DNA from 3 places in the Dyella sp. genome. Region 3 is predicted to be linked to each of the others. Evidence: riboswitches for the same ligand, from Rfam matches in the RefSeq annotation. Region 3 holds a riboswitch; each other region holds the start of a gene.
The links. A riboswitch is a leader RNA that binds a small molecule or an ion and turns the genes downstream of it on or off. The one in region 3 is predicted to bind cobalamin.
Positions count from the first base shown of each region.

Region 1: it holds a riboswitch for cobalamin, as region 3 does, so the genes downstream of both, cobO (cob(I)yrinic acid a,c-diamide adenosyltransferase) here and V7M64_RS09245 (TonB-dependent receptor) in region 3, are expected to answer to the same signal.
Region 2: it holds a riboswitch for cobalamin, as region 3 does, so the genes downstream of both, V7M64_RS04585 (ribonucleoside-diphosphate reductase subunit alpha) here and V7M64_RS09245 (TonB-dependent receptor) in region 3, are expected to answer to the same signal.

Region 1 covers NZ_DAIOEU010000048.1:29,641-37,113, forward strand. The annotation lists gene V7M64_RS16890 (cobyric acid synthase) at 1-364, opposite strand, end outside; gene cobD (threonine-phosphate decarboxylase CobD) at 361-1,344, opposite strand; gene cbiB (adenosylcobinamide-phosphate synthase CbiB) at 1,337-2,257, opposite strand; gene V7M64_RS16905 (cobyrinate a,c-diamide synthase) at 2,391-3,677, opposite strand; gene cobO (cob(I)yrinic acid a,c-diamide adenosyltransferase) at 3,680-4,282, opposite strand; cobalamin riboswitch at 4,406-4,621, opposite strand; gene V7M64_RS16915 (TonB-dependent receptor) at 4,896-7,397, shown strand.
Region 2 covers NZ_DAIOEU010000006.1:26,111-33,583, reverse strand. The annotation lists gene V7M64_RS04595 (peptidase C13) at 393-776, shown strand; gene V7M64_RS04590 (hypothetical protein) at 884-1,180, shown strand; cobalamin riboswitch at 1,286-1,490, shown strand; gene V7M64_RS04585 (ribonucleoside-diphosphate reductase subunit alpha) at 1,688-4,195, shown strand; gene V7M64_RS04580 (GIY-YIG nuclease family protein) at 4,298-4,525, opposite strand; gene V7M64_RS04575 (hypothetical protein) at 4,454-4,678, shown strand; gene V7M64_RS04570 (hypothetical protein) at 4,701-4,928, shown strand; gene V7M64_RS04565 (ribonucleotide-diphosphate reductase subunit beta) at 4,945-5,952, shown strand; gene V7M64_RS04560 (GNAT family N-acetyltransferase) at 5,969-6,403, shown strand; gene V7M64_RS04555 (GNAT family N-acetyltransferase) at 6,400-6,828, shown strand; gene V7M64_RS04550 (GNAT family N-acetyltransferase) at 7,086-7,469, opposite strand.
Region 3 covers NZ_DAIOEU010000016.1:24,487-31,959, reverse strand. The annotation lists gene zwf (glucose-6-phosphate dehydrogenase) at 1-241, opposite strand, end outside; gene V7M64_RS09260 (GntR family transcriptional regulator) at 516-1,268, shown strand; gene V7M64_RS09255 (hypothetical protein) at 1,610-2,638, opposite strand; gene V7M64_RS09250 (hypothetical protein) at 2,759-3,736, opposite strand; cobalamin riboswitch at 3,880-4,103, shown strand; gene V7M64_RS09245 (TonB-dependent receptor) at 4,240-6,138, shown strand; gene V7M64_RS09240 (efflux RND transporter permease subunit) at 6,426-7,473, shown strand, end outside.

The DNA.
Region 1 (7,473 bases), on a different contig from region 3:
GCGCATGCGAGGCCATGACGGCGTCGGACGCACGGCGTTTGTAATCGTGATAATCGCGCGCATCCATGTTGCCCACCGGATGACCGTGCACGATCACTTGCGCACCCACGTCGCTGTTCGGCTTCAGCAGGATGGGATTGAAATCGATGCTCGGCTCCAGCCCGCACGCCTGCGCCTGCACCGCTTGCGCGCGCCCGATCTCGCCGCCGTCCACGGTTACCGCTGAATTCAAGGCCATGTTCTGCGGCTTGAATGGCGCAACCCGCAAACCGCGCCGAGTCGCCCATCGGCACAGCGCCGTCACCAGCGTGCTCTTGCCGGCATCGGACGTACAGCCTTGGACCATCAGCACGCGCGCGGTCATGGCAGCAGCTCCGCCAGTGCCTGATCGAGACGCGCGAAGGCGGTCTCGTCCGGTGGCAATCCGAAGCGCAGGCTAGGTGGCGCGTCGAACAGGCGGGTGAAAATGCCGCGCGCTGCGAGCGCACGATGAATCCGCGGCGCGTCATCGCCACGGCACCATTGGAACAGGCCGCAGCCAGCGGCAGGCGTCCAGCCATGTTGCGCGAGCAATGCGCGCAGACGTTCACTCGTTTCCAGCAGGCGTACACGTGCCTGCACATGCCATGCGCGATCCGCCAACGCACGCCGCAATACGTGGCGCGCGGGCCCGCTCAAGGTCCATGGCCCCAATTGTTCCTGCAAGGCCGCAAGCAAGGCCGGCGCTGCACATGCGAAACCGGCGCGCGCGCCAGCCATACCGAAAAACTTGCCAACCGAACGCAGCACCACCAGCCCTTCGCGAGCCGTATAGCGGCACAGGCTTTCCTGTGGCGTGACATCCATGAAAGCTTCGTCGACAACGAGCCAGCCATCGCGCGCGGCCAGTTCGGCGTGAACCTGCAACAGCCGTGCAGGATCGAAGCGCTCGCCGCCCGGGTTGTTGGGATGGATCAGCACCAATGCGTCCCAGGCGCCGAGGTTTGCCAGCAACGCATCTGCGGATTCCATCGTCACCTGATGGCCAGCCCGCCGCCATGCATGCGCATGCTCGGCGTAACCCGGCGCCATGATGCCGACTCGCGATGCCGGCCGCAGCAACGGCAATGCTTGAATGGCGGCCTGCGAACCGGCCACCGGCAACAGCTGCGGCGCTGCGTAATACGCGCACGCCGCTTCCACCAAACCATCATCGTCCTCGGGCAAGCGCCGCCATGCAGAAGACGGAATATCCGGCACCGGCCACCCAAATGGACTGATGCCGGTCGACAGATCCAGCCAGTTTTCCAGTGGAATGCCATATTCCCGCGCCGCACGCCGCAAGCGGCCACCATGCTCAAGCATGCAAGACTCCTTGCATCGTTATTCCCAGCAACAGCGCGACAGCAAGCCACAGCACCACGCCACGCTGCAGCAACTGCAATGCGCGATGGATGGCATCGGCATCGGGCACGGCGCCTTCGCCGAGTTCGGGACGCGCCTCCCACACACCGTCATACGGTGCTGCACCGCCAAGCTTCACCCCCAATGCACCCGCACCTGCCGCCATGACGGGACCGGCATTGGGGCTATCCCATTGCGGAGCCTGTGTACGCCAACAACGCAGCGCCACCTCGAAGTGTCCGCACAAGGCATAGGTGCAAGCCGTCAGCCGCGCCGGCATGAAATTGAGCACATCGTCGATACGCGCCGCCGCCCAGCCGAAACGCACATAGCGCGGCGTGCGATAGCCCCACATGGCATCCAGCGTGTTGACCAGGCGATAAAGCAGCGCGCCAGGCGCACCCAGGACGGCGAACCAGAACAGAGCGCCGAATACGGCATCGTTGCCGTTTTCCAATACGGATTCGGTAGCCGCTGCAGCAACCTGTCCAGCATTCAATGGCGCTGTATTGCGGCTGACCATGCGCCCGACCGCGTTGCGTGCTTCGTCCAATTTGCCCGCTGCCAACGCATGCGCTACCGGTTGCGCATGCTCGCCAAGGCTGCGCAGGCCCAGCGCGGCGTACAACACGATCACGGCTATGCACCAGGCAAGCCACGCTGGCACACAACGCTGGATGAGTGCCAATAACACGACGCAGGGCAGCACTGCCAACGACCAGGCGAGCAAGCCGTTCGCACGCCGGTCTGCATGTAGGCGCCGTTCGATCCAGGCCGCCATGCGACCGAAGATCACCAGCGGATGCGCGCGGCGCGGCTCGCCCAGCAGGCGATCCAGCAAGATGGCGGCGAGCATGGCCAAGGCCGTACTCATGACTTCGCACCATGCTTTTTGTCATTCCGGCGAAGGCCGGAATCCATGCTCGTAGCGGGGATGGATTCGGGCCTTCGCCGGCATGACGATCCGCTCCTGCCGCAGCGTACGGGACGTGCATCGCCCGGTGTGTTCATGGCAAGAACAACCGCAACGCCGCCGGCGCGTTCGAAGGAAAGTAGAAGTGCACGAAGCTGGCGGTCAACCGCCGATCGCGATAAACCGCCTCCTTGCACGGCCCTTGATTCGGATTGAAAGCATGCGCGAGCGGCTGCACGTCGACTGACGCCTGCGCATAGTGGAAGGTATGCCCGCGCAATTCGCCTTCGGGCAGGGCTGTGCCTTGCAGCCCCAACGCGGCCAGCCGTGGTTGCATCGTCGCATGTCCACGCATCAGGCCGGCCATGCCAGCCGAATGGCCTTGCTTGTCCGCCAACGCATCGAGCGCAAACAACAAACCGCCGCATTCGGCCAGCATTGGCTTGCCGGCATCGCGATGCGCACGCAAGGCGGCATGCAGATCGTGCCGCTGCGACAAGGCTTGCAGGTGCAGTTCCGGATAGCCGCCCGGCAGCCACACGGCATCGCAATCCGGCAAGGCATCGCCGGCCACCGGCGAGAAGAAACGCAGTTCCGCCCCGGCGCCACGCAGCAGGTCCAGGTTGGCCGGATAGATAAAGCAAAACGCATCATCGCGTGCCACCGCAATGCGCGTGCCTTGCAGCAGCGGCGGAATGCTTTCCGCGCCGGCTGCTTCGAAGGTCACGGGCGGCGGCAAGGCAGTTGCCGCATGCTGGGCCCATGCAGCAGCCAGGGCATCCAGTCGCGCATCGATATCCGCCAGTTCAGTGGCAGCAATCAAGCCAAGATGACGCTCGGGCAGTGCGAGTTGCTCCTCGCGCGGCAACGCACCCAACCAATGCAACGAGGATGGCAGGCTGTCTCGCAACAATTGCGCATGATAGGCGCTGCCGATGCGATTGGCCGCAACACCATACATGGACAGCCCTTCGCGATACGTCGCCAGGCCGCAAGCGAGCGCGCCGAAGGTTTGCGCCATCGCCGAGCCGTCGATCACCGCCAGCACCGGCAAGCCCAATTGCTGGGCAAGATCGGCACTGCTAGGGGCGCCATCGAACAGGCCCATCACGCCTTCCACCAGGATCAGGTCGGCATCGGCCGCAGCATCGAACAGGCGCCTGCGCACGTCCGCTTCGCCGCACATCCATAGATCGAGTTGATAGGCCGGCGTGCCCGCAGCCCGCGCCAGCACCATCGGATCGAGAAAATCCGGCCCGGTCTTGAACACGCGCACACGCCGGCCTTGTTGCGCATGCCAGCGCGCGAGCGCGGAAGTGACCGAGGTTTTGCCCTGCCCCGAGGCAGGTGCGGAAACCAGCAAGGCCGGGCAATGGCGCACGCTCACAGTTCGATGCCTTGCTGCGCCTTGATGCCTGCGTCGAAGGCGTGTTTGACCACGCGCATCTCGGTCACTGTATCGGCTACCGCGATCAAGCCGTCTGGCGCGCCGCGCCCGGTGATAACCACATGTTGCCGCGGCGGGCGTGCGGTTACTGCTTCAAGTACCTGCTCGAGCTGCACGTATTGTTTCACCAAGGCGATGTTGAGTTCATCCAGCAGCACGAAGTCGTACGCGGGGTCGGCCAGCATGTCCGCGGCGATCTTCCACGCCGCTTGTGCTGCGGCGATGTCGCGCGCCTTGTCCTGTGTTTCCCAGGTAAAGCCTTCGCCCATCACGTGGTAGTCGAGCTGGTCGCCGGCGAAGTGGCGAAAGAATGCTTCCTCGCCGGTTGAAAAGGTGCCCTTGATGAACTGCACCACGCCGCACTTGAAGCCATGCCCCAGCGAGCGCGCCAGCATGCCGAAACCGGACGAACTCTTGCCCTTGCCGTTGCCGGTGTTCACCACCAGCACGCCGCGATCGATGGTGGCGCGCGCGATCTTGCGATCGACCAGTTCTTTCTTGCGCTGCATGCGTTCGCGATAGCGCTCTTCCGGCGTCATCGTGTCGCGTGGTGATTGATCGCTCATGACTTCCTCCACTCCTGGCGCACGGCCAAGCATCATTAATAAGGAGGAAGACGACGGTACCGGTACTGACGCAGCGGCCCGACATGGCCCTCCGCCTGTACGGTTTCAACCTGTGGCCGGTCTCCGGGCTTGCGAGCGAAGGGACACCCTTCCGATCCGCGCCTTCCCGTGCAAGCACAGTGGCTATATGCGAATCGCGTTGCTCGCCTACCGTTGCGGGGGCAGCTCCGGCATGGCCGCGCAGGCAGCGCACCGGATTCCCGTTTCAACTGCCGGCAAGGCCCGGCAGTCACCTCAGGCCGCAGCATCTTAGAGCGGGGCACCCGGCGTGCATAGGGAGGCTGGGGGGCGCATGGCTGAGATGCGGCTCACGCGTTGAAGGCTCGCTATACGCCGTCTACACGATGCCGTAACGATGCTTGGCCTGGGAGAACGGCCGTCGAGATACGGATAAATGCACGTCCGGGATGGATATTTCCATTTGGACTTTTAGACGCCCAATGATCGGTTGCTGCTCGGCAACCTTGTCATTAACCTGCAATTTGCTGCTTCGCAGCAACGACCATGCTTAGGGGAATCATCCGCAATGACTAATGACAACAACCGGCCATATCAGGCCAGGTCTCAGCAGAATGGCTCTGCCAAGAACGCGACCCTGCTGCTTGCTGCTTCCATCCTGTTTGCGTTGGCCTCCGCGGCGGCGGCGCAGGACACCACGCAAGCCAGCGCATCTTCCGCCGGCAACCCGAAAAACCTGCAAGCCGTGATCGTCACCGGCACGCGCGCGCAGAACCGCACCGACAGCAGTTCGCTGTCGCCGATCGACGTAGTGCCGGCTTCGGCCTTGCAAGGCACCGGCACCACCGAGCTTTCCACGGCGCTGGCGCGGCTGATCCCATCGCTGAACTTCCCCCGCCCTGCCGCCACCGATGCGACCGATTCGCAGCGCCCCGCCACTTTGCGCGGCCTCGCGCCGGACGAAGTGCTGGTGCTGGTCGACGGCAAGCGCTGGCACAGCGGTTCGATGGTGAACGTGGACGGCACCATCGGCCGCGGTTCGGCGCCGGTGGATCTCAACACCATTCCGTTGTCGGCGATCGACCATATCGAAGTGCTGCGCGATGGCGCGTCCGCGCAGTACGGCTCCGATGCCATCGCGGGCGTGATCAACATCATCCTGAAGCATGGCGCGCAAGGCGGCTCGGTCGAACTGGACGGTGGCCGTTACCAGCGCGGTGGCGGCAAGCAGTGGCAAGGTTCGGTCAATTTCGGTATCCCGTTGAACGGCGACAAGGGCTGGCTGCGCTTTACCCTGGATGACGGACACCAGGACCCGACCAATCATGGCGGTGCCGACATCCGCTATCCGCAGCTGGGCGAGAAGCAGGTGTTCGGTGATCCCACCGTCAGCGAGCACAACCTGTTCTTCAACTCGCAATACGACATCACCCACAACATCCAGTTCTACGCCTTCGGCAGCTACCACTTCCGCAACGGCATTTCGGATGAGCTGTACCGCAATGCGTTCGGCTACCCTGCTTCGATCAAGGCGCAACTCAATGCGCTCTATCCGGACGGCTACCAGCCGCTGCTGGAATCGCGCAGCACCGATCAGCAATTCGTCGCCGGCCTGCGCGGCACCACCAGCGGTGGCTGGCGCTGGGATGTAAGCGCCAACTACGGCGGCAACCGCGTATCGCTCGATACCATCCACACTGCCAATTACGCCTTCCTGCACGACGTCGGCTACACGCCGACCACCTTCTTCGACGGCATCGTCTCCACCGCGCAGCAATTGGTGGACGTGGACATCGCCAAGGACTTCAACCTCGGCTGGCTGCCCAATCCGGTCACGGTGGCGTTCGGTGGCGAATACCAGCGCAATACCTACGAAATTAAAGCGGGCGACCCAGCTTCCTATTACGTAGGCACCTCGGGGGTGACGGGCGGGGCACAAGGCTTCGGTGGCTACAGCCCGGTGAACGTGGGTTCGTGGAGCCGCAGCGACGTCGCGCAATACGTCAGCCTGGAAACCAACCTTACCGACAAGCTCGGCACTTCGTTCGCGGTGCGGCACGAGGATTACAACGACTTCGGCAACACCGTGTCCGGCGCGCTGGCCAGCCGTTACGACTTCACCGATCGCTTTGCATTGCGCGCCAGTGTGTCGAGCGGCTTCCGCGCGCCCTCGCTGGCCCAGGAAGACTATTCGCAGATCGGTTCGGCCTATCTCACGCCGAGCAGCGCCGGCCCCGGCATTGCGCCGGGCATCTATCAGACCGGCCTGTTGCCGGTGAGCAACCCCGTGGCGCAATTGCTTGGCGCGCAGGCGTTGCGGCCGGAGCGTTCGCATAACTACACCGTGGGTGCGGTGTTCAACCCGATCGATCCGCTGACGCTGACGTTCGATCTGTACCAGATCAACATCTACAACCGCATCGTGCTTTCAAGCACGCTGAGCGGCCTGAACCGGCCGATCGTGGTGGACTATCTGGCCGCCAATGGCATCAGCAACGTGGCCTACAGCTCGGCGCAGTACTTCACCAACGCGGTGAATACACGCACGCAGGGCGGCGACCTGGTCGGCAGCTACCGCGCCAACCTGGGCGGCGGTGTGCTGGACAGCACGCTCAGCTACAACTACAACCGCACGCGAGTTACCCACGTTGCACCCAACCCTGGACAGCTGGATGCGCTGGGCCTGCAACTGCAACGCGTGACCAATCGCGACATCAAGGGATTGCTGGCCGACTCCACGCCGCGCAGCAAGTTGATCCTCAACGAGAACTACACGCTGGGCCACTGGGCGTTCAACGGCAACCTCACCCGCTATGGCAACTTCACCTCGTACAGCAACAGTTCGTACCTGCTCAACCAGACCTACAGCCCGCAATGGGTGCTCGATCTGGCCGGCAGCTACAACCTCGATGATTGGACGTTTACGCTGGGCGTCAACAACGCCACCAACAGCTATCCGGACAAGACCATCGCGGCGAACAACGTGAACGGCACGATCCCGTATTCAAATTTTTCACCCGCCGGCTTCAATGGGCGCTACTATTACACCAAAGTGATCTATCACTGGTGACCCAACAAGCCCACTGCCAAGCACTACATGCGCTGCATGCATGGAAAATCCCGGCCCAACAGCCGGGATTTTTTTA
Region 2 (7,473 bases), on a different contig from region 3:
ATGGATAGCTCCCAGTGCACTGTTCATTCGGATTTCGCTTGAGCGTACATGCTCACCCCTCGTGCGCCGCAATGACGTTTGAGCTTTTCGTTCCGTCATGCAAGTGATAATCGAAGAGAGCCATTCGCCGACAAAAAAATCGAAAGTGACTACACCGCCTGCTATCCACGAACTTCCGATACATACAAGGCAGATGGCCTTGCTCTCAGACCGTCAAGGTCACATGGATGGACGAGCATACGGAGCAGCACCGTATTCGCATCGTTGCTGCACGCCCGTCCCGTCGCGGACTCGATCCATGTCGACTTCGCGAAACGCGCAGCGTCCATGCTTTTTCGCTCCATCTATCTGCGATATGGTGCCGTACCCATCCAGCCGCCGGCCCCGCCGCCATGCTTACAGCCCTCGTGCTCGCGCTGCTTGCCGGCGCACAGCCGCCCTCGACGGACACCTTCACCACGCGCGTGCAGCGCGCAAAGATGGTGGAAGCCGGCCCCACCGGCCCGGCCTATCAAAAACAATTCTGGGCCAAGACCGGCAACCCGATGACCGACGCACTGAAAGCCTGCCTGGCGAGCAACGCGCCGGCGGACAAGTCGCCCTTTACGCTGGTTGCGGATATTTCGCCCGACGGACATCCGCTGCACGTGGATGTGCGCGCGCCGACAGCCGTCGCGAAATGCCTCGCCGGCCAGTTTTCGGCGTGGACATTTCCCATACCGCCCAAATTGTCCGATTCGGTCGATTACCCGATCGAGATCGATGTAAGTCTGTGAGCGCGCACGAACCAATGGAGACTTGCCCGGCTTCGTGATCGGCGCAGTGCGGGCGCACACCACGCCTTGCGCTACGATCCGCCCAATCTTTCCATGGAGTCGGCGGCATGCGCGCACCCACCGGTTCGGTCGTCGGTCTCTGCTCCGCCTCTGCCACCATGTCGGCGATGGGCATGGCCTTTCTCGGTTATTGGGGCGTCCACGAACCTACGCCCTGGAATGCGCGTGACATCGTGGTGGTGTGCCTGGCCTTCTTCAGTTTCATGGCGTTGGGCGCGACGATCTGGATCGCCACCACGCCGGTGGCCGATGACACCGTCGAACGGATCGCGCCCGCGCGCCGCAGCTTCGCCGCGGGGCTGGTGCTGATGTGGCTGGGGATCGTTGTCGCCATCGTGCCGTAGCGAAAAAATTTTCAACCGGGCCACAGGCCGCATGGCGGTTGGAGTCCGTCTGGTTATCCACCGGCTTATCCACAAATTATTGGGTTGACCGGCAACGGCGACCCCGATATGTTGTGCTCCGTCGGTTGCCGCTTCGAACGATTTCGAGGTGGCTCGGGAATCCGGTGCAAGTCCGGAACTGCCCCGCAGCGGTAGGCGGAGACCAAAGCCCAGTCGCACTGGCCTGCAGGGCTGGGAAGCGGGGCGAGTAGGCGGATCGCGAGATCCACATCCGCAAGTCCGAAGACCTGCCGACACGGTCTGGCCGGAGCGCCATGCCGCTGGTGACGGCCTCCGTGGGAGAGGTGTGTCGCGCGACGCGGATGTCATTGCCTGTGTCGAGCGAGCACGACCGCGGTACCGCCACCTCAGCCCTGCGCGCGGGAGCAGGCGGTTGAGTCCAAGGAATCTGTCCGCACGAACCGGCTCTCGCCGGCCGGACCGATTCCGCAGCCCGGAGCGTCCGACATGCAACCTATCGATACCGAATCGCGCGAGCGCACTGCCGACCGCGCCGAACCTGCCGTTTTCTCCGCCGATGCCCACGCGCCGGCCACTGCCATTGCTGGAACGATGTCCGCTACCGCCGAAGCACCTTTCACCCTGACTCCTCCGCACAACCCGGGCCAGATGCGCGTCACCAAGCGCAGCGGCCGGCAGGAAGTGGTCGACGTCAACAAGATCGTCCGCGCGGTCACGCGCAGCGCCGAAGGCTTGCATGCGGTCGATCCGCTGCGCGTGGCGCTGAAGACCATCGGCGGCTTGTATGACGGCGCCACCACGCAGGAACTGGATCAGCTTTCCATCCGTACCGCCGCCGCGCTCACCGCCGAGGAACCGGAATACGGCCAGCTCGCCGCGCGCCTGCTCAGCGCCTTTATCGACAAGGAAGTGAGCGGGCAGGAAATCCAGAGCTTTTCGCAATCCGTCGCACGCGGTGCCGAACTGGGCATCGTCAATGCGCGGCTGCGTGATTTCGTGACCGAAAACGCACGCAAGCTCAACGATGCGATCGATCCGCTGGCCTCGCGCCGCTTCGAATACTTCGGCCTGCGCACGGTGTACGACCGCTACTTGTTGCGCCATCCGCAACTGCGCAAAGTGGTGGAGACGCCGCAGTATTTCTTCATGCGCATCGCCTGCGCACTCGGCGGCAACGAGATTGGCGAAACGCTGGAGCTGTACCGCCTGCTTTCGTCGCTGGAATACATCGCCAGCTCGCCGACATTGTTCAATGCCGGCACGGCGCACGAGCAGCTCAGCTCCTGCTTCCTGCTCGACTCGCCGCTGGATTCGCTGGAATCGATCTACGAGAAGTACGGCGACGTCGCCAAGCTCAGCAAATTCGCCGGCGGCATCGGCCTGGCCTATTCGCGCGTACGTTCGCGCGGTTCGCTGATCAAGGGCACCAACGGCCATTCCAACGGTCTGGTGCCATGGCTGAAAACGCTGGATGCCTCGGTCGCCGCGGTGAACCAGGGCGGCAAGCGCAAAGGCGCGGCCTGCGTGTACCTGGAACCGTGGCACGCCGATATCGAGGAATTCCTCGAACTGCGCGACAACACCGGCGACGAAGCGCGCCGCACGCACAACCTCAATCTCGCCAACTGGATTCCCGACGAATTCATGCGCCGCGTCGAACACGACGGCAACTGGTCGCTGTTCGATCCAAAGATCGTGCCGCATTTCGTCGACAGCTGGGGCGAAACCTTCGAGCGCGCCTATCACAAGGCCGAAGCCGAAGGTCTGGCGGTAAAGACGGTGAAGGCACGCGAACTTTATGCACGCATGCTGCGCACGCTGGCGCAGACCGGCAACGGCTGGATGACCTTCAAGGATCGCAGCAACGCCACCAGCAACCAGACGGCCAAAGCGGAAAACGTCATCCATCTGTCGAATCTGTGCACCGAGATCCTGGAAGTCACCAGCGCCGGCGAAACGGCGGTGTGCAACCTGGGCTCGATCAATCTGTCCCGCCATGTAGTCGATGGCTCGTTCGACTTCGCCAAGCTTGCTGCCACGGTGCGCACGGCGGTGCGCCAGCTGGATCGCGTGATCGACCTGAACTTCTACCCCATCGACACCGCCGCCACCGCCAACCGCAAGTGGCGCCCGGTTGGCCTGGGCGTGATGGGCCTGCAGGACGTGTTCTTCAAGCTGCGCTTGGCCGTAGATTCGGCCGAAGCGCTGGAACTGTCCACGCGCATCGCCGAAGAGATCTACTACAACGCATTGGCGCAATCGAACGCGCTGGCCGAACAACACGGCGCGCATCCCGGCTTTGCGGAAACCCGCGCGGCGAATGGCGAACTGCAGTTCGATTATTGGCCCCATGCCAAGGTGCACGACGTGGCGCGCTGGGATGCGCTGCGCGAAGCGATCAAGGCCAAGGGCCTGCGCAACTCGCTGCTGATCGCGATCGCACCGACGGCGACCATCGCCTCCATCGCCGGCTGCTACGAATGCATCGAGCCGCAGGTCAGCAACCTGTTCAAGCGCGAAACGCTGTCGGGCGACTTCCTGGTGGTGAATCGCTACCTGGTGGACGAGCTGAAGTCGCTGGGTTTGTGGACGGCGGAAATCCGCGACGCGATCAAGCTGGCGGAGGGTTCGATCCAGGGCATCACGGCGATCCCGGAGCGTCTGCGCTCGATCTACCGCACGGTGTGGGAACTGCCGCAGAAAGCGCTGATCGACCTGGCCGCTGCGCGTGGTGCATATATCGACCAGAGCCAATCGCTGAACTTGTTCATGGAGAACCCGAATATCGGGCAGTTGAGTTCCATGTACATGTATGCGTGGAAGGCGGGGGTGAAAACCACTTATTACCTGCGCTCGCGGCCAGCCACCAAGATCGCCAAGACCACGGTAACGGCAACAACGGTTGCGGCGCCTGCGCCCGACGCACAGGAAGTGGCGACGGCGGCAGTGTTCTGCTCGCTGGAAAATCCGGAATATTGCGAGGCTTGCCAGTAACCTCAGGCCCGTCACCCCGGCGAAAGCCGGGGCCTAGCGACTTTGGTTTTGGATTTCTCGAGCGAAAGACACCAGGCCCCGGCTTTCGCCGGGGTGACGGGTTCAAAACAAGGTTTTGTATAGGTCATTCCAATACGGATTCGTGTTCTCGATGAGCTCTAACTTCCATCGACGATGCCATTTCTTAAGTAGCTTTTCGCGGGCAATAGCCGAGTCCATGGAATCGTGCGCTTCGTACCAAACGAGATGGTGAACGCCATGACGCTTCGTAAAACCGGAAACAAGATCCAAGCGATGCTGCGAAACGCGCTGAATCAGATCAGACGTCACACCAACATACAGGACACCATTTCGCTTGTTGGCAAGCATATAAACACAGGGCTGTCGCGATCTCATGCCGCTATCTTCATCAAGATAAAAGCGGCTGGAAGTCCGCCGGCAACTCTCAAATCCGTCATCCTGGCGAACGCCGGGAGCCAGTGACTTCCTTACACCCATGCCAAGAATGAAACCCTACCGCAACCGCAGCCGCCGCTCCGGCGTCAGCGCCTATACGATCGGCAAGGGCTTCATCCTGGTGCACTTCGTACGTGATGGCACCTACGAATACACCGACGCCAAACCCGGCCGCATGCACGTACGCAACATGCAGACGCTGGCCGAAGCCGGCGTCGGCCTGTCCACCTACATCAGCCGTTTCGTGCGCGGCAAGTACGCGCGCAAACTCGACTAAGCCTGAAGGAACATCCATGTCCGAGCACATCCTCGATCCCGGTTTCGAACTCACGCTGCGCCCGATGCGCTACCCGGAGTTCTACGAGATGTACCGCAACGCGATCAAGAACACCTGGACGGTGGAGGAAGTGGATTTCTCGCTCGACGTCACCGATCTCAAGTCGAAGATGACCGATGCAGATCGCCACCTGATCCATCGCCTGGTTGCCTTCTTCGCCACCGGCGACACCATCGTGGCGAACAACCTGGTGTTGAACCTGTACCAGCACATCAATGCGCCGGAAGCGCGCATGTATCTGTCGCGCCAGTTGTTCGAGGAAGCGCTGCATGTGCAGTTCTACCTTACGCTGCTCGACACCTATATTCCCGATCCGAACGAGCGCAACAAGGCGTTTGCGGCGATCGAGAACATTCCGTCGATCCAGCAGAAAGGCGCGTTCTGCTTCAAGTGGATCGATTCCATCCAGAACCTGCAAAAGCTGGAAACGCGCGAGCAACGCCGGCAGTTTTTGCTCAACCTGATCTGCTTTGCGGCGTGCATCGAAGGATTGTTCTTCTTCGCTGCGTTCGCCTACGTGTACTTCCTGCGCTCGCGCGGGCTGTTGCATGGTCTTGCTTCGGGCACCAACTGGGTATTCCGTGACGAATCCGGCCATATGGGCTTTGCGTTCGCCGTGGTGCGTACCGTGCGTGCACAAGAGCCAGAGCTGTTTGACGAAGACATGCGTGCACAGGTGGAAGCGATGCTGGAAGAAGCGATCGCCTGCGAAACGCAATTTGCCGAGGACGTGCTTTCCGGCGGCGTGGCGGGTCTCTCGGTGAAGGACATGCGTCAATACCTGCAATACTGCGCCGACCAGCGCCTGGCCCAGCTCGATCTGCCGAAGAAGTACGGCGCGAAGAATCCGTTCGACTTCATGGATCTGCAGGACGTGCAGGAAGTCACCAACTTCTTTGAGCGCCGCGTGTCGGCCTATCAAGTCGGCGTGGAGGGTGACGTCGCCTTCGACATGGCGTTCTGACGCATAATCGGCGGCTATGGATTCGTCGCACATCATTCTTACCGACGCCCCCACTGCCGATGAGCTAGGGGCGATTCGTCGCCCACTCGATCGGTTCAACTTCGAGGCCTGCGGCATCGCCGACCAGCGTCCGCTGGCGCTATTGGTGCGCGATCCCGCTTCTCATGAAGTAGTCGGCGGTCTCAACGGCCGCACTACGCGCGGCATATTGTTTGTCGATGTATTTTTCTTGCCCGAATCCATGCGCGGCGCCGGCCTAGGTAGCAAGCTGCTGCGTATGGCCGAAGAGGAGGGCTCCCGTCGCGGCTGTTTTACCGGCATCTTGTATACGAATAGTTTTCAGGCGCCCGAGTTTTATATGAAGCAGGGTTGGCGCGAGTTCGGCAGGTTTCCAAGTATTCCCTCGGGCACCAGCCGCATCTTTTTCTGCAAGGAGCTTGTTCCAGCATGAGGACGCCGCTTGTCGTCGTTACCGATGCACCCGAGGCTGAGGACCTGTCCGTAATCTCTGAGGGGCTCGATCAATTCAACATCGATACGAGCGGCATTGCAGATCGGCGCCCGCTGGCGGTATTGATCAAGGATCCGCATACAAACAAGACGATCGGCGGGGTCACAGGCCGCACTTCGCTCGGTTTGCTGTTCCTCGATGTGTTCTTTCTTCCTCAAGCACTACGTGGCTCGGGCCTAGGCAGCCGAATCCTGCAGTTGGCCGAGGAAGAAGGAAAGCGCCGCGGCTGCCGCGCGGCAGTCCTCTACACCATCAGCTTCCAGGCGCCGGACTTCTACAAGAAACATGGCTGGCGCGAATTCGGCGCCATTCCGTGTGATCCGCCCGGCACGGCTCGCATCTTCTTCTGCAAAGAGCTGGCTTGAACCGCGTTATTCATTCGTCGCCCCGGCGAAGGCCGGGGCTAGTGACTTTGACGAACTGCAAGTCGTTGGGTGATTCGCTTCGCCCACCCCTTCCGGGCCGTCCATGGGAACGTTTTCCGCGCTGCGCGCTCCGTCCGGCCTTCGCCGAGACGACGATGCATTTAGTCGCGTACAAGACGCTTCTCAAACCGCCACTCTTCCAAATCAAACGGCCCATTGCTGGTTTCGACCGGGATAACAAACCGGCCCACATTGCGCTAGCCGCTCTTCTCATAAAACCGAGCGGCCCGATGGTTCCCAATGGCGCAGCCCAGCCATGCCCTCTCGAAGCCTTTGGCAGCAAGCCGCGCTTCGCCATCCACCATCAAGGCGGCGGCGACACCGGAACCACGCGCATCGACGGAAACGAACAGCTGGTAAAGCTCATCCTCTTTCAGCATGCAGAAGCCGAGTGGTGCGCCAGCCGGGCCGATCACCCGCACCTCGGCCAGCCCGCCTAGCAGACGTTGTTCAAAACTTTCACGCGTGCGCAGTCGCACCAACTCCACTGGCAGGATGGCTGCGTGCGCATCCTGCCAACCATCGAACCAGAGTTGCGCCAAAGCGCCCGCTTCTTCCACTGCGGCGTTTCTTACATGCATGCGT
Region 3 (7,473 bases):
AGGCGTCGACCTTGTCGGCCTGCTTGGAAGCGGCCCCATTGAGCGCACCACGAACCTGGGCACGGTAGCCGTCATCGTCCAGGCCTTCGCGGGCGACGCCGACGATGCGGCTGCCGGGCTGGATCTGGCCGTCGACAAAGCGGTGGAACAGGGCAGGGAGCAATTTGCGGACGGCCAGGTCGCCGGTGCCGCCGAAAATCACCAGGTCGAACAGCTCGACCGGTAGGGCAGGTGCAGTCACAACTCACCTCATCGAATGCGGGCAGCCGCGACAGTGCGACCGCCGGGGAAAGGCCGATGGTACCAATGCTATACCAGGCAATACCAGTCCCTTGTGCAGTGCAAACGTATGCATTCTTTTCATAACGGCGGGAATCGTAAGCGGGCCGCCGGAAATCGTAAAAATCGGCACAACTGCTCGCCCGGCCGCCGCGATCCCGCACCGGCTGCGCCGGACGATGGGGCATGCAAAGACCAGTTGTCGCAGTGGTTACGCATTGGTATGGTCTGCAACTATGCAGAATGCCCTGGCCGAGGAATACCGGCGACTGAGCCGCGATACCACCACCCACCAGCCGCTGGCTTACCTGCGGCTGCGGCGGGCCATTCGCAACGTGATCCAGCATCGCGACATCGAGCCCGGCCAGACCCTGCCTAGCGAACGCGATTTATCGCAGGCCCTGGGTTTGTCGCGCGTGACGGTGCGCAAGGCCATTTCCGGCCTGGTTGAAGAGGGCCTGCTCACGCAACGCCATGGCGCCGGTACCTTCGTGGCCGAGCGCATCATCAAGCCGATGTCGCGCCTCACCAGCTTCACCGAAGACCTGCGCGCACGCGGCCTGCACCCGCGCTCCGAATTCTTCGAGCGCAGCGTGGGCGAGGTGACGCCGGAAGAATCGATGGCGCTCAATCTTTCACCGGGCGTGCTGGTGGCGCGCCTGCATCGCGTGCGCTACGCGGAAGACGAGCCCCTGGCGATCGAGCGCAGCGTGGTGCCGGCCAGCGTGCTGCCGGATCCGCATGAGGTGCACGATTCGCTGTACGAAGCGCTGGGGAAATACGACTGCCGCCCGGTGCGCGCGTTGCAGCGTTTGCGCGCAGTGCTGCTGGCCGCACGGCAGGCGCGCTTGCTGCATGTAAGTGTCGGCAGCGCGGGCCTGCACATCGAGCGGCGTGGATTTCTCGACGATGGTCGCGTGGTGGAATTCACCACGTCGTGGTATCGCGGGGATATCTACGATTTCGTGGCGGAGTTGCAGACCGATTGAAGGCCTGTGCGGGTGATTTTACAGCTCATCGGGTTAGGCGCCGCCGTTGTCGGCCAGGACGACTGCCGCATTGGCAATGGAATCGGGGTTGTTCGAGGCCGTGTCCAGGCGTATCGGCCGCCGCACGCGCTTGCCGCCGCTCGGCTCCTGTCGGGTGGAAGTGTGTCGATACGCACGATCGCATCTCCCAGTTAGTCGCGGTGCTACACCTACTTCGCCGCAGTCTATTGAAGCCAACATTTTTCTATCCCGACGATTCGGCATCCGCGACGCGTGCCACACAGTTCGCGTGGCAGACGTGACTATCGCCCCATCGACGGACAGATTAGGAAGCTCGGCGGCTAAGTTTCGTACCTGTACCTGGCGGTATCGTCACCAGCGTCGTCGAGCGCTTTATCTCCAGCCAGCACCTGGATTCCATACGCATAGGGGTCCGGGGTATCCGGCGCATCATCTTCGTTAAACGGAACACTACGTCCATTCTCATCGGGCTTCACCACGTAACCGCGGTTTTTGTCGTACGTCATGTAAAAATGGTCATGCATGCCGACGTCCGAATGAGCCACCTCGTGAACCAGGGTCTTTTTTAGATTACCGTCATTGTCCAAATAACCACGGTCATCACCGTACAGTTTGTCTGCATTGAGAACGATTTGGCCGGTATACCTGCCTGTGCTGTCCATGGGCGCATACGCAACGATGTCCGAATGACGATTGCGGGAAAGCTCAAGGTATATATCCCCGCCGTTGTTCTCGATATGCCTTTTAATTCCATCGCGCAGGCGCTCCAGCTTGGCCTGTACCTCGGAAGATCCCGCTTTGCTCCCGAACAATTGCTGCATGCTTGTTCGTGTATTGGCGTCCCAGGATTCGGGATGGCGATGTACATCGCATGCTTTCCTGGCATCTTCATAAGCTTCTCCAAGAAGCCGCATGACTCTTGCCTGTACCTGGGGGTCAAGTGACAGTTCGATAAATGCGCCGCCGTGCACGCCACGGTCATATCCGCCGACCACGGCGTCATTGCCTGGCGGGTTCGGCCGGCTGTTTGCAGGTCCGCTTGGAACCTGGGCGTCTCCACTGGAATTGTCGATGCCAAAGAGCGAGCAGAAGCCCCTGAAGAAATCGCAGGGAGTGGCTTTTTTACCATTAGCCCAATCAGAGATGACCCCGAATGGCGTGTAATACAGTATTGACCGCGACTCGCGCGCGCCGCCCGCTGGGGAACCGTGGCTAGATTGAGGAAAGCCGCCGTATGAACCAGCTGGCGGGCTTACTTCCGGTGAAGACAGCGTAAGCGCGGAAGAAGCATCCAGCACTGCATGGTGATAAAGAAGGGCGGGCGCGTTTGTGGGCTTGATATCCACCATCTCATCCTCTTGTTGAGGTCTTGCGCTATTGCGGCAAAGAACGCCTATTCCTGTCTGGAGATAGCCATCGCGATGGGAACCTTCCAGGCCAAACATCCCAGCGGCGTGGCTTTCTCACTCCTACCGCGCCCATACTTCTACCGGTGTCCGAAATTCGCGCCCGTTCATCCCCAGCATTAATGCTGCCCATGCGATGGAGTCGGGGTTTTCCGGAGCCTCCTCGATGCTGCCGTCGTGGCCATCGACCTCTCTTGTGTAGAAACCAATCCGGTCGCTGTAGCCCACGTAAAAGCGGTCTCGCAGGTCGGAAAAATGCATGGCCTCATGACTTAGCGTCAGCATGAGCGACTCATCCGTGTTCTTGTCGATAATAGGTTTGCTCAATACCACTTCGCCCGTCGGCCCAGCCTCCCCAAGGACGGTATATGCAGAGGTTTTTTCTTCGCCGGGCTCGGGAGAAACCTCAAGGAAGATTCGCTGCGGGTTGTCTCTCAGCTGTTGCATGCCGTCGAGCGAGGTAGCCAGCCCGGTCTTTATCCTGGCCCGTACGTCCGGACGAGTGATCCCTTCCCCGAACAACTTCTTCATTGCCGTCATTGTCTTGCCAGTCCACGTTGACGGGCTGTCCATCAGGTTATAGGCCCTCCATGTGTTTTTGATGGTTTCATCCAGGACCCTGCTGACCCTTTTTTCCACAGCGGGAACCGACGACAGGTCGACAATCCTTCCGGCATTTTTTCCGGATTGAATATCGCTTGAACTGGTTACTCCATATCGGGCTTTACTGGCAGGGCCTTGCGTACTGTTTTCGTATCCGCCATCGACCCCTGCCAGGCTGCATATGCCCGGAAAGAAGCTACAGGTGAGGCCTTTTCCTTCAATCAGGTTTTGCAGGACGCCAAAGGGCGTCCTATCCCACACCTCACGGAATATGGATCGAGGCTTTCGGCCGGCGCCCGCAAACGGGTTATTGGTCGGCTGGACGAAATCACCCGACAGATCGGTTTGCGACGTTATCGCCGGAGTACTCGCGGCGGCATCTTCTGCCGCCGAAGAGTGATACGCATGAGACGTTGGGTTAATAGTCGGGCTGTCCATTGTCTTATCCTCGCTTCGTCGGCCCAATAACTACATCGCCGCGCTTGCAAAAAGGCGTTATCTGCTTATCGGCCCCTTTTCGCGCTCGAACCGGACAGTGCGGGACAAGATGCATAAATTGCCCGGACCGCGTTCCATCGGCTACAGTGGCGCCCGTTCCAGGTGTCCCCACGGCGAAAGCAAAAGGGATGAAACGGGAAGCCGGTGCGCTGTTTGCGCAGCAAGTCCGGCACTGCCCCCGCAACGGTAAGCGAGTCATTGCAGCGATAAGGCGCCACTGTGCGTAAGCATGGGAAGGCATTGCTGACGGCATGTGCAAACATGCCACTCGCAAGTCCGGAGACCGGCCCGGAACAGGTTCTGGCATTCGCGGTGGGCGAGGCACGGAGTTCGCGCTGCGGCGTTCTGCGCCTGGTCGCCTTCCGTTCCCTTTTTGCTCCGCCCGATGCCGGCTCGCTGACGACTTGCGCCGCGCGGGGACGCGCGGCAGGGGAACATCCATCGTGTTGAAGAAACATGCGCTTGCAGCCGCCTTGCTGCTGTCACTGGCCGCGCAGGCCGCTTACGCTCAATCAAACGACGGCCAGGACGGCTCGCTGACGCCGGTGATCGTGACTGCCACGCGCACCGCCATCACCGCCAACGAGGCGCTGTCCTCAGTCACCGTGATCACGCGCGAAGACATCGAGCGCCTGCAGCCGGTATCGGTGGTCGACCTGCTGACTGGCCTGCCCGGTGTGTCGATCGCGCAAACCGGCGGTATCGGCGGGCAATCCTCGCTGTATCTGCGCGGCACCAATGCCACGCATGTGCTGGTGCTGATTGACGGCGTGCGCATCGGCTCGGTCAGCATCGGCCTGCCAGCGCTGGAGCAGATTCCGGTGCAGGCGATCGATCGCATCGAGATCGTGCGCGGCCCGCGCGCCAGCCTGTACGGCTCGGATGCGATCGGTGGCGTGATTCAGATTTTCACCCGGCACGGTCAGCCGAACGGCGACATTTCGCCGTCGGTAAGCGTTACCGGCGGCAGCCATGGTTACGTAAATGGCCAGGCCGGCGTTTCCGGCGGCGATGCGCGTCTGTGGTACAACGCGAGCCTCGGCGGCACCTACACCGGCGGCATTCCCAATTGCCGCATGGGCGCGGCGGAACGCGGCATTGCCTGCTACGTGGACGATCCGCGCAACGACGCCTATCGCAACTGGAACGGCTTCGCCAACATCGGCTATCGCTGGGACAACGGCACGGAGCTCGCCTTCGACTGGCTGCGCAGCAAGAGCAACGCGGAATTCGCCGGCAGCCCGTACAGCGGCAATGACAGCCTGGAAGAGCAGTACGTGGCCGGCGCGCGCCTGAGTTTCACGCCACTGCCGATGTGGAAAGTCACGCTCGACGCCGGACAAAGCCGCGACGATCTCGCCAGCTACTACCAGGGCACTTATTTCAGCCAGTACTACCCGCGCATGGCCACCGGTTATTTCAATTCACGCCGCAACCAGGCGTCGTGGCAGAACGACATCACGCTGGCGACCGACCAATTGCTCACCGTGGGCGTGGATTACCAGCAGGAACACGTCGCCAGCGACACGGCTTTCCAACAAACCACCCGCGGCGATACCGGCACTTTTGCGCAATACCAGGGCAGCTTCGGCCATAACGAAGTGCAGCTCGCCGCGCGCCACGATCACAACGATCAATTCGGCAATCACAACACGGGCTCGGCGGCGTGGGGCTATCACTTCGAAAACGGACCGGTGCTGTCGGTGAGCTACGGCAGCGCGTTCCACGCGCCCACGTTTGATGACCTGTACTTTCCGCCCCTCGGCGGCTTTCCGACGGCCAATCCGGATTTGCGGCCGGAAACCTCGCGCAGCGCGGAAATCGGCCTGACACAGCAGTTGCAGCACTGGAACTGGGGCGTCAACGCCTACCAGACCACCATCGACAACCTGATCGTGCTGGACCAGAACTACGTACCGCAAAACCTGAGCCGCGCACGCATCCGTGGCGTGGAAGGCCAATTCGGCTTCAACCTGGACGACTGGCGCGTGCAGAGCTATCTCACGCTGATGCAGCCGAAGAACAACGACGGCGGCGCCAACAACGGCAACCTGCTGCAGCGCCGTGCGCAACGCACCGCACGAGTCGACGTCGATCGCAGGCTGGGCCGGTTCAACCTGGGCGCGACGTTCTTTGCCTCCAGCAAGCGCTACGACGACATCGCCAATACCGAACGCATGGGCGGCTATGCCACCACCGACCTGCGAGCAAGCTACAGCTTCGCCCCGGATTGGCAGGTGGAAGCCAAGCTGGCGAATGTGTTCGATCACAGCTATGAGACGGTCTACTACTACAACGAGTTGGGTCGCACCTGGTACTTGACGGTGCGCTACGGCCTGTAAGGCAGCAGATGCCAAGCAGGCTGGGGTGCCAATCCCGGCATCCACGCGAATGCTGGGATTGCATCCCTGCCTGCTGGCCCATCCTGGCTCCGACCTTGCCTCTCAGGAGAGGGAAAATCAACGCCATGCCTTTCGGCACGGCCCGACTTCAGGCACATTTGCGCTTCTGGCCCCCAAGGCATAAAGGCGCCCATGAATGTGCCCTTCTGTTTGCTTGCGCCACGGCCAGCGCGGGACGCGCGCGGCCGTGGCTTTCGTTTGCCTGACGTCTTGGCGCAGGTAACGGCATGAATATCTTCGCCCCCATCATCCGCCGCCCCATCGGCACCTCGCTGTTGGCGATCGGGTTGACCATTGCCGGCTTCTGCGCCTACCTGATGCTGGGCGTGGCGGCGTTGCCGACGCTGGATTTCCCCGGTGTGTTCGTCACCGCCGCGCAGCCGGGCGCCAGCGCGCAGACCATGGCCAATACCGTGCTCGCCCCGCTGGAGCGCCATCTTGGCCGCATCCCCGGCGTGCAGGAGATTTACGGCAACGCCAACCAGGGCAGCGCAACGGTGATGGTGCGCTTCGACTTCGGCCGCAACATCGACAAGGCCGCGGTCGACGTGCAGACGGCGATCAACGCCGCCCAACCCGACCTGCCGGCGCTGCCCAGCCCGCCGCAATACTTCAAGTTCGACACCTCGCAGATTCCGATCCTGCACGTGGCGCTGACCTCGAGCAGCATGCCACCGGACAAGCTCTACGATCTCACCGACACACTGCTCAGCCCCGCGCTCGCGCAGATTCCGGGCGTGGCACGAGTGGAACTGTTCGGCGGCACGCCGCATGCGGTACGCGTGGACGTGAATACCTCCGCGCTGTCGGCCAAGGGCCTCACCGCCAACGACGTCCGCAATGCACTGATCGCCGCCAACGTCACCTCTCCGCAGGGCATGCTGAGCGACGGCCAGACGCAGATGATGGTGACGGCCACCGATGCGCTGCACACGCCGGCCGATTTCGCCAAGCTGGTGATCTCCAACCACAAGGGCGTGCCGGTCTATCTGTCCGATGTCGCCAAGGTCAGCAGCGGCGAACAGGATAAATATCAGGCCGCATGGTTCAACGGCATGCGCACGGTGGGCCTGCAGATCAACAAGCGGCCCGAAGCCAATGCGGTGGAAACCGCCGAAGCGGTACGCGCCAAGCTGCCGCAATTGCGCCACCTGCTGCCGGCCGACGTGCAGATGACGCCGATCTTCGACTTCACCGAAAGCACCAAGGGCGCGCTGCACGAAGTGGAAGTGGCGCTGCTGATCAGTATCGTGCTGGTGTCGCTGGTCATGCTGG